2 regions of the Cytobacillus pseudoceanisediminis genome follow, and region 2 is predicted to be linked to the other one. Evidence: riboswitches for the same ligand, from Rfam matches in the RefSeq annotation. Region 2 holds a riboswitch; the other holds the start of a gene.
The links. A riboswitch is a leader RNA that binds a small molecule or an ion and turns the genes downstream of it on or off. The one in region 2 is predicted to bind S-adenosylmethionine.
Positions count from the first base shown of each region.

Region 1: it holds a riboswitch for S-adenosylmethionine, as region 2 does, so the genes downstream of both, M5V91_RS18145 (LLM class flavin-dependent oxidoreductase) here and M5V91_RS25715 (O-acetylhomoserine aminocarboxypropyltransferase/cysteine synthase family protein) in region 2, are expected to answer to the same signal.

Region 1 is NZ_CP097349.1:3,379,363-3,384,698, forward strand. It holds gene M5V91_RS18135 (GNAT family N-acetyltransferase) at 1-628, opposite strand, end outside; gene M5V91_RS18140 (ATP-grasp domain-containing protein) at 959-1,915, opposite strand; gene M5V91_RS18145 (LLM class flavin-dependent oxidoreductase) at 1,931-2,980, opposite strand; SAM riboswitch class I at 3,091-3,194, opposite strand; gene M5V91_RS18150 (ABC transporter permease) at 3,312-4,295, opposite strand; gene M5V91_RS18155 (ABC transporter ATP-binding protein) at 4,303-5,229, opposite strand.
Region 2 is NZ_CP097349.1:4,813,188-4,818,523, forward strand. It holds gene M5V91_RS25690 (YusG family protein) at 216-455, shown strand; gene M5V91_RS25695 (toprim domain-containing protein) at 973-1,326, shown strand; gene M5V91_RS25700 (thioredoxin family protein) at 1,342-1,650, shown strand; gene M5V91_RS25705 (MFS transporter) at 1,803-3,074, shown strand; gene M5V91_RS25710 (SCP2 sterol-binding domain-containing protein) at 3,402-3,614, shown strand; SAM riboswitch class I at 3,666-3,767, shown strand; gene M5V91_RS25715 (O-acetylhomoserine aminocarboxypropyltransferase/cysteine synthase family protein) at 3,920-5,236, shown strand.

The DNA of each region.
Region 1 (5,336 bases), 1.4 Mb from region 2:
CCACAGATTGAGAAGCTAAGTTGTCCTTAGAAGTGCTATATAGAGCAATGCGTCCTTGTATCTGAACTTCTGCAGCCCAGGCCTTTGCAACATCTGCACCGTATGCTCTTCCACGGTAGTCTTCATTTGTAAACAAACTTGCTTCGTCGGCTTTTGAAGTCTTCCTTGAACTACAGCAAATTGAAACTGGTATATTGTCTTCAATTATTACAAAACAGGGTTGCTTGTATTCAAAGTCTTCATAGGTATATGGAAACTGAGACTTTAAAATTTCTTTGTTTTCATGAGTTATTTTAATTGCTCTTGAATAAGTCCTGTCCCTTACATCAGGAAATACATACGCGGGCCCAGTCCATACATTGCTTAAAAGATGGTCAATGCTTAATGCCTTTATTATTTTCCCTGGATGAGCACCAGGGTTAGCTCCTATAACTTGGTCTAACTTCTCTATAGTACTCTTATCCAGTGAGTTTGAATACCTTACTATACTACCCATTCTAGTGGCACCAATGAAAATTCGTGGCGCTGCACCGTAAGGGGGTTCATTCACAGCTATCAGTCGATTTTCACTATCATGTCTAAATAACACATTCACATGAAGCTCCATCAATTCTAAATCAGAGATCATACTATTCCTCCGCAATCTTCATTTCTGTCTAATATTCAAGATTACACTGTCATCTCCTGCAGCGTTTTCATTTATAGTCCAATCCTATGTATGGATAATTCCTTTATCTCTTAACAACCATATCTATATTTTTAAAGCTAAATCAATAAAATCCACCTATTTTTCCAATTTCTAACCTGCCCAGTTTGTAAAAAAAGCTGCCTGGTTTAGGCAGCTCTCTTAAGCACTAAAGAAACAATCCCTCTCATCGCAAGATTGATTGGGATTGCTTCTTTATAAAACATGCTGCAGTAAAAGACAATAGGACCTGCTATAGCAGGTCCTCACAAATTAAGCCGTTGCAGTTGCAGCGTATTTTTCTTCCAATGTCTTCTTTAATAATGAAGCTAACTCAAGCATTCCATATTTTCCAGCTTTCACTTCTGCATCAGAGTTATAGTTTGTGTTTGTATTAATATCATAAGTAAAAATGTCACCTTCAGCATTTCTGATAAATTCAATGCCAGCGACTTGAATATGATTCCTGGCCAGAACGTCTTTATATTTTTCTAAAATTTCGTCCTCAAAACCTTCAATGATTTGGAACTTTGGCTTCTCTTCTGCTTCTTCTCCAACAGGACAGAATAAGTCGCCAATCTGGCATGCGTCCGCAGGGCATAGTTCAAATCCTTCCGATGTATCAACCCTGACGGCATAAACAAAGTTGCCTCCGACAAATTCACAGCGGGTGATATAGCTTTCGGGAGATTGAATATATTCCTGAACAAGGGTAATGCCATCAACAGGCTCTTCGAAGGAAGGTCCCTCCACATAAGCTTTTAGAGCTTCAATACTATGGAATAATTGAACACCCAGGCCTTTGCCGGCACGGTTATGCTTCGTGATAAACGGCTGTCCGGCAAATGCTTCGGCCGCCTTAATAATATGTTGTTTTCCAACCGCTGCAATCGTTTTGGGAGTCCTGACACCAGATTTGTTTAATTCCAAGTACTGCAAAACCTTACTAACTTCAAGCTTCAGAGCGCTCGTTCCATTCAACACTGTACGGCCATGTGCTTCAAGCCAGGCCAATACTTGTCCCGAAAATTCAGCTGCAAAGCGATGATCACGGGTATGAGAAGAAGCACTCATCCGGCTATAGAAGATTCCTTCTGGAGGTTCTGCCGATAAATCTACCGTTCCTTCGTCCAAATGCCATTCTTCATAAGGAACACCCAGTTCCTCCAGCCTTTTTGTCAAATGGACTGTCCACTCACTATTTTCATGAATTACATATACCTTGCTCATTATTATGGCCCCTTTCTAGCTCTTTATTAAACTGCGTTTTTGTTCCACTAATGGCATAACCGTCTTTGCAAAGCGTTCCATTTCCTCCAGCTGAGGTGAAAATTGCAATAATAATAAGTCTAGGCCAGCTTCTTCATATTGTAAAATCCGATCAGCAATTTGCTCTGGTGTTCCTACTAAGTTTGGCCGCAGACCTCTGTTAGAGACAGAGTAATCCTGCAGCTGAATCTGCTGCTCTAATTGTGACTTTGTAGTGAAATCCTTAAAACCGGCGTAACCGCTGGAATCCTTCACAGCCGTGATTTTTTCAAGCTCAGCAAGAGCTTCTTCTTCTGTATCACGGCAAATAACATAAGCAGCCATTCCGAAAGAACTGAATGGCGCATTGCCCGTTTGTTCACGCCGTGCCTTCATTTCTCCTATTTTCAGATCAATCTCCTCAGCCGTTCCGCCGTGCATAACATAAGCATCACATTTTTCTGCAATGGTCTGCTTGCCTTTTTCGCTTTCACCGCCTGCATAAAGAATCGGGTTAGGTCTTTGAACTGGCTTTGGAGCAAGCTTCGTGTCCCTTAAGTCGTAAAATTGACCGGAATAATGGAAGGTTTCTTCCGTCCATAACCCTTTTAGAACATCAATGAACTCCTCAGTGCGGGCATAACGCTCATCATGTTCTGTAAAAATACCGCCATATTGACGCGCTTCTTCGGCCCACCAGGCAGAAACCACATTTAGAGTAAAACGGCCGTTGCTGATTTGATCAATATTGGCTGCCATTTTTGCTGCTACAGCAGGATTATGAAAACCAGGGCGGATCGCGGTCATAATTTCAATTTTTTCCGTCACGGCTGCAAGTGCGGCTGCCGTGGACCAGGCTTCAAGAGAATCATGGTCCGGTCCTTTAATATCATTTAAATATAATTCAGCTATTAACGTAGTCGAGTATCCCCATTTTTCAGCCGACTGAATGACGTTTTTAGCATATTCAAAGGTTGGCGGCATATTTTCGTCTTCTACATTTCGCAGCCAGCCTCCAAAAATCGGCAACCAGAAACCATATTTCATTTTTCTTCTCTCCTCTTGCATTTTTAAATATCTACTTTTCGCATAACTTAAGTTGGATTTATAAGCAATTAAAAAACTCTCCTCCTAAGAAGAGAGTTTTATCAACCCTCTTCTCATCTTTCAAGCGATGCGCTTGCTGGAATTGGCACAGTATTCATCAGAACCTGCTGCCGAGGCTTCAAAGGGCCAGTCCCTCCACCTCTCTGGATAAGAAGAAAATATTCAATTTTTTAATTAATTAAAGCGATAATAATTTAAATTCACCCAATTGTCAATCAATTATTTCTGAACTCTAAATACTAATAAGGATTATCCTTATATAATGACACTCTTAATACATATCCTTCTGAGTAAAATTCCAAAACGCAACAGCAAGACAGGCGGCAGCCCAAATCCCAAGCATGGTTAATGAAAATGGCAGTGACATCCCTTCAATCGGCGGAGCTTGACCTTCTAAGTAGTTAATCAGATCAAAGTTCAAGTTCACTAAATACTTGGAGCTCGTCCAGCTCGAACCGATAGAAGATAACAGGGTGCCTGCGATTAACACGGCCATCATCGCCCCAATTCCAGTCGCTGTATTTTTCACCAGAACCGATATCATGAGGCTTATGGTTCCAACAACCGCTGTTACCACCCAGGCAAGCCCAACTGACATCAGCAGGTATTCCCACATCGGCAGGGTATGGATGTATTCCGTTGAAAACTCACCAGATGCAGAAGCTTGAAATCCGGTCAAAATAGGTGCAGTCCAGCCATCATAACCGAGTACGATTCCTGAAACCCCATAACAGACAATCACGGTTGCCGCCATCAGCATGGAGGTATAAAGCAAAACCGTCAGCCATTTAGCCATTAGGATTCTCCATCGTTTAACCGGCCGGGACAGCAATGTTTTGATGGTGCCATCATTATATTCCCCGCTCACAATATCAGCCATTATAATAATAATGAATAAAGGCAGGACAAGCGTGATTCCCTGTGAGAAAAAGATGCGGATAAACGTAGGGGCTCCAGGATAGTTTGGATTAATATCGTTGTCCAGATAATACTGCTTTTGCTTCAGATCAAATTCAAGGAACTGTCTGAACTCGTCCTGGATTCCGCTCGATGCCAGCCGATTTTGCCGATCGACAATCTCCTGCTGAAGCTCCACTCTCCAGTCCAGAGTGCCCTGTTTTTCGATTTTCTCCTGTATCTCCCGGTATTGTGCGTATGTAAACATAGAGACTAGAATGACTAAAATGACGGTGACAACCGCCATGCGTTTTTTGGAAGCAATCTTCATCACTTCATTATGAATCAGGCCAATCATATTTGGATTAGACAATATGATCGCCTCCTGTCAAACTAATAAATAGATCCTCCAATGTCTGCACTTTCCTTTCGATCGTCCATACATCAATACCCGCCTTCATTAAAGCTTCATTCAGGAGCGAGGTTTTGCTGTCATCCATAAGAGTGTGTATAGTATGGTCATCATATAGTTCTGCAGCCTGGACATATGGGGATTCTTTAAGAATAGCAAATGCACGAAAAGAATCACTGACTCTCCAATCCACACCAGATGACAGTGCACCAACTAAATCGCTGACGCTGCCGACCTTCACGATCTTCCCATGGCTCATAATAGCCACACGGTCCGCCAGCAACTCGATTTCACTTAAAATATGACTGGATACGAGCACCGAAAGGCCCGTATCATCGACCAGCTTCCTGATAAATGTCCGCAGATCTTTGATTCCCATCGGGTCCAGTCCATTTGTAGGTTCATCCAGTATAAGCACATCCGGACGGCCTAACAATGCTTGTGCAATACCAAGGCGCTGACGCATTCCCAATGAATAGGTCCGAACCTGATCATCAATTCTTACAGTCAGATCAACCAAATCAATGACCTCTTGGATCCGTTCTTCATCCACATCAGGCAGCATCCGTGCAAAGATTTGCAGGTTTTCGCGGCCGCTCAAATACTTATATAACTCTGGATTTTCGACGATAGAACCAAGCCGCTGCATCGCTTGAACAAATTGCTTTCTCACATCAAATCCGCAGATGTGAATCTTCCCGGACGTTGGCTTAATGAGCCCAACGAGCATCCGGATCGTGGTGGTTTTACCGGCACCATTAGGACCCAGGAACCCAAATACTTCTCCTGGATAAATGTCAAATGATATATTATCAATAATTGTTTTCTTTCCAATGATTTTCGTTACATTTTCCAATTGAACTATCGGCTTTAAGCTCATAGCATCACCCTTGTTCTATTCTAACTAAATTTTCGAATAATGACTCTTTTAAATACTCAATTTGAGAAAAATTTAGATACAATTACATTAAAAGGAGAAGTCAAACG
Region 2 (5,336 bases):
GAACCGTCTTATGCCTGTCGTGCCTGGGCAGTCGCCTCCACATTTCAGGCAATCCTCCCAAAAAGGCAAAGGACGCCTTTCTGTAAGGCTCGTCTTGTGATTGTCGGGGTGGACAAGGCGCTTGCGCTTTTCTAACTGGCTTTAATTGCTATTTTTTCTTTTGCAGAGAAAGGGCAAACTATAGATACCCAAAAGCATGAAAGGATTGGTTACCCATGACATTGAATCAGCAGAAAATCGATATTACAGATCGGGTTGTCGGCAAGCTTAAAAGTAATGGGATTGATCTTTATCTTGAGAACGAAAAAATTGGCCAAATCAGCCTTCCTGAAGGCTCTTCCTTTAACCTGGCCCATCATTTTGAGACCGACCACCAAAAAATATATCAGAATGTCTCCGTTCCAGATAAAGCGCAAGAGCGCTACACAGACTGTGACGAAGGCGGCTGGTGCTGACTACTGTAAACAGCGGAATGGATTCCGCTGTTTATTTAATAGGATAAAGCAATATTACCGGGCATACAATGAAATAGGCTGTTTAAGAGTACTACAATGATTATTTTTCTTCAAAAATATTTCCTTTATCAAGCTGTAGAATAATATGTAAAATCAGCGCAGTCCTAACCTCCAATATGGGCAGGAGATTCACACCATAACCGAGAATATTGAATATATTAAGATAAGTACCAATGTAAGACTGGTTTTTTAAATTTGGCTGTTTTGTAAACTTTGCTTACGATAAACTAAGTTTGTCAACTGAGTTGATTGGGGCGGAGGGCACTTGATCCTCGAAAAAGCTTCCGCATTTTCTTTGTACAGATGCTAATTCAGGAAGCTTATTCAATATCCTGCAGGAGGCTCTCATTTCTCCCAGCGGAAATCAACGGGATATTTACAATCTAAGATCAATCTCATGAGTAAACAGCTAACATTAAAGCAACAGTTTCAAAATAACTCCTTTCAGGTGATGACGATGAACGAGGGAATTCCGGAAAAAGTTATTATTGTCGAGGGAAAGTCAGATAAAACGAAGGTTAAAAACATAATAAGAGAACCTGTAGAGATTATCTGCACAAATGGAACAATAAGCATTACCAAGCTGGATGAATTAATTGACACACTGTTTGATAAGGATGTATATATATTGGTGGATGCCGATTCAGCCGGTGAAAAGCTGAGAAAACAGTTTAAAAGGGAATTTCCAGAGGCAGAGCATCTATACATCGATAGAATGTACAGAGAAGTAGCGACAGCACCGGAACATCATTTGGCTACAGTGCTGCTGGGAGCTAATATTGACGTTTATACACAATATTTAGACAGATAAAGTAAGGATGATAAAATGCAGGAATGGTCGCAGCTGGAGATTGAGGAAGCGGTTAACGGGCAAGAAACTGCCCTTATCTATTTGTACACGCCTATGTGCGGAACCTGTCAGATGGCAGGAAAGATGCTGACAGTTACAGAACAATTGCTGCCTGATCAAAAGATTGGGAAAGCGGACTTAAATTATATGCCGCAATTGGCTGAACAATGGGGAGTGGAAAGCGTACCTTGTCTTCTCATCTTTAAAGAAGGAAATTTACAGGAAAAATTATATGCATTCCGATCAGTTCCCTATTTGTTGGATAGAATCAGAAGCATCTATTGAGAAAGCCAGGAGCAAAGCTTCCTGGTTTTTTGCATTTTAAAAAAATATAGAAATTCGCCTTTTCAATATTCTAAATATATTTACAAAATCCTTTTGAAAGAGTATGATACTTAGGGAATCGAAATAAACATACAGTGCAGGAAGGGATCCGGATGGCATTTTACAAGGAGTGGGCAGGCCAATTTAAAGGCTATAACCGCAATATAAAATTGGCTTTTATGGCGAATATCCTTACACAAATAGGCTTTGGGATATTCATGGTAATCTATAATTTTTACATAAGGGAGCTTGGCTACTCCGAAAGTGTGAATGGGCAAATCATATCTATGACTGCACTCGCCACAGCACTGATTCTTGTGCCGGCAGGAATCGCAAGCGACCGAATTGGAAGAAAAAGAGCGATGCTGTTCGGGGCTGTTGCAACGGGTGTCGCTATGCTTTTCAGAAGTATGGTTGAAATGCAGGAACTCCTGATTTTATTTGCCTTTTTTACAGGGCTGACTACAGCATTTCTGCAAGTATCCGGCATACCATGGCTGGCTGAGAATTCTAAGGCTGACCAAAGGGTTCATTTATTCAGCATCCATTTTGCCATTATGACGGGTGCAAATGTAATCGGAAACTTAAGCGGAGGCATCTTTACGGATGTATTTTCTTTATTTGTGGACCAGCTCACCAGCATCCGGATTACACTTCTGATTGCAAGTGTTTTCTTCATAGCAGGCCTTGTTCCCATCCTTCGTTTCGCAGAAGCTCCGAAAGATAAAAACGATGTAAGAGGCATAAAAGGTTTTTCGTTCAAAAACCTATCCGCTAATAATGAAGGCGTCAAAATTATCGCCATGTTTGCTTTTGCGCAGCTGCTGATAGGAATTGGAGCAGGACTGGTTATCCCTTATCTAAATCTATACTTCGCAGACCGTTTTGAAGCTTCCAATTCAGCCATTGGCATTATTATTTCATTAGGGCAGGCTGCCACAGCTTTTGCTATGATTATCGGCCCGGTTGTGGTAAGGAAGGTGGGAGAAGTCAGAGCAGTTGTAATCCTGCAGCTCATGTCACTTCCTTTTCTGCTTTTAACTGCTTATACAGAGAATCTTTGGCTGGCTGCCATCGGCTTTTTGTTCCGGCAGGCATTAATGAATGCTGGAAACCCAATACAAATGTCGCTGATGATGTCTAGGGTAAATGATTCGATGAAAGGGCTGGCAAACTCCGTTAATCAGATGGTTTTCAATCTGGGCTGGGCTGTAATGGGGCCTATTTCAACAGGAATTGTCATGAGATATGGAGATTATTGGGGATATGCACTCGTATTCTCCATTACAGCTTCTTTATATTTGATTGGCTCTCTCTATTTTTTCTTTGTTTTCAAAAACTATAAAAAGACAAAAACTGCATCACCTTCCGTAAAAACAGTATAATCTGACATATTTCTCGGGAAATGAAAGACAATGCCTAATAAACAGGTATTGTCTTTCTGGTTCTTCCAGAATTAATAAATTTGAAATGCGAGAACTGTCTGGCTCCAGCGATCTTCTGATTTTGTCGAAAGAAAATTAAAGGATTGAAGCCATTTATTACTGAATATTAAAGATGATAAACCCATTAAAAGAGGTGAGGCTGTGAAGGATTTACCTGATGTATTTATCCGGGAATTAAAGTCTAAAGGTCATCTTGGATACTTTTTAAGAAAATCAAATTTCTCTTTGCTTATTAAGGCGGGAAATATAAGCATTCCTCTGGAAATTATGAATGGGGAAATCCGGAAGGCCAGTCACACCAGTAATTTTGATGTGGAGGTCTCGGGCTCTGAAGAAGCTGTGCTGTCACTGATTTCAGGCGAGTTAAAGTTAAGGGATGCTATTTTCCAAAATAAAATAAAGATGGAAACCACCTTCAGAAAAAAATTGCTCCTCGAATCCTTTTTCTGTTTAGGGAAAATTTCATATCACAATACTTGACCATTTTTTAAATAGTATGATAATATCGTTTTAATATCAATTAACTGAATATTCTTATCAAGAGAGGCGGAGGGACTGGCCCAGCGAAGCCCGGCAACCGGTAAAGTACACGGTGCTAAATCCAGCAGAGCGGGATGCTCTGGAAGATAAGAAGAGACGATAAAACCCTCTTCTTATGAAGAGGGTTTTTTCATAATATCAGACTTTTTTCTTTGAAATTTGATAACTGTCTAGCTCCAGGCACCTTGCATTTTTCTTAGTTTTTCGATAAGAAATACTAAAATTTTTATAGAGGAGAGAAAGCAATGACTGATAAACAAAAAAAATACCGTTTTGAAACAATTGGAGTGCATGGGGGACTGAAGCCAGACCCTGTAACTGGCGCAAGGGCGGTACCGATTTACCAGAACAATGCTTACCAGTTCAAGAATACAGATCACGCTGCAGATCTCTTTGCTCTTAAAGAGCCAGGATATATTTATAGCAGGATACATAATCCGACTGTAAGTGTATTTGAGGAAAGAGTGGCCTTGCTTGAAGGAGGAGTTGGTGCCCTGGCTCTTGCAAGCGGACAATCTGCCATTACGCTTGCCATTTTAAACATAGCTGAAGCAGGGGATGAAATTATTGCTGCGTCCAATTTATATGGCGGTACTTATAATTTGTTTGCAGTCACACTTCCCAAGTATGGAATTAAAGTGAAACTGGTTGATCCAAAAGAGCCGGAAAATTTCCGTAACGCGATTACAGATAAAACAAAGGCCATCTTTGCCGAAACGATAGGGAACCCAAGCTTAAAAATCCTGGATATTGAAAAGGTAGCAGCAATTGCACACGAGAATGGTGTGCCGCTGATTGTCGATAACACTTTTGCTACACCTTATCTATGCAGGCCGATCGAACATGGGGCTGACATTGTTATACACTCTGCGACTAAATGGCTGCTCGGCAATGGAACAACAATGGGAGGAATTATTGTAGACGGAGGAAAATTTGACTGGAATTCCCATAAGTTCCCGGGCTTTACAGAGCCAGATCCCAGCTACCATGATATTGTCTATAGCGAAGCAATTGGCGAGGCGGCTTATATTATCAAAGCACGCGTACAGCTTTTGAGAGACTTAGGGCCTGCTATGAGTGCGCAAAGTGCATTTCAATTCACATTGGGGCTTGAAACTTTGCATGTACGGATGAAAGAGCATGTTGCCAACACGAAAAAAGTAGTGGAGTATCTAGAGGCGCATCCAGCTGTTAATTGGGTCCTGTATCCTGGAAATGAAAGCCATCCGGATAAAAAATTGGCGGATAAATACATGCCGAAAGGAGCAGGAGCTGTGGTTGTGTTTGGAATTGCTGGCGGAAGAGAAGCAGGTGCCAAGCTAATAAACAGCCTGAAGCTTTGGGCACATGTGGCAAATGTCGGGGATGCAAAGAGCCTGATTATCCACCCTGCAAGTACAACTCACCAGCAGCTTGATGAAGAAGGTTTAAAAGCTGCGGGAGTGCCGGAGGATCTAATTCGAATTTCTATCGGAATCGAGAATGCGGAAGATTTGATTGAAGATCTGGAACAGGCGATCGAAGCAGCTGCAGGCATTACATCACTTTCTGCAAAAGCATAAAGGAAAATTTACCATTCATTTTTTTCCGAAAGTTTAAAATTTCTTCGTTGACACCTTTTTGATGGCTATGATACGATAGCAAACGTAATTAATAAACTGC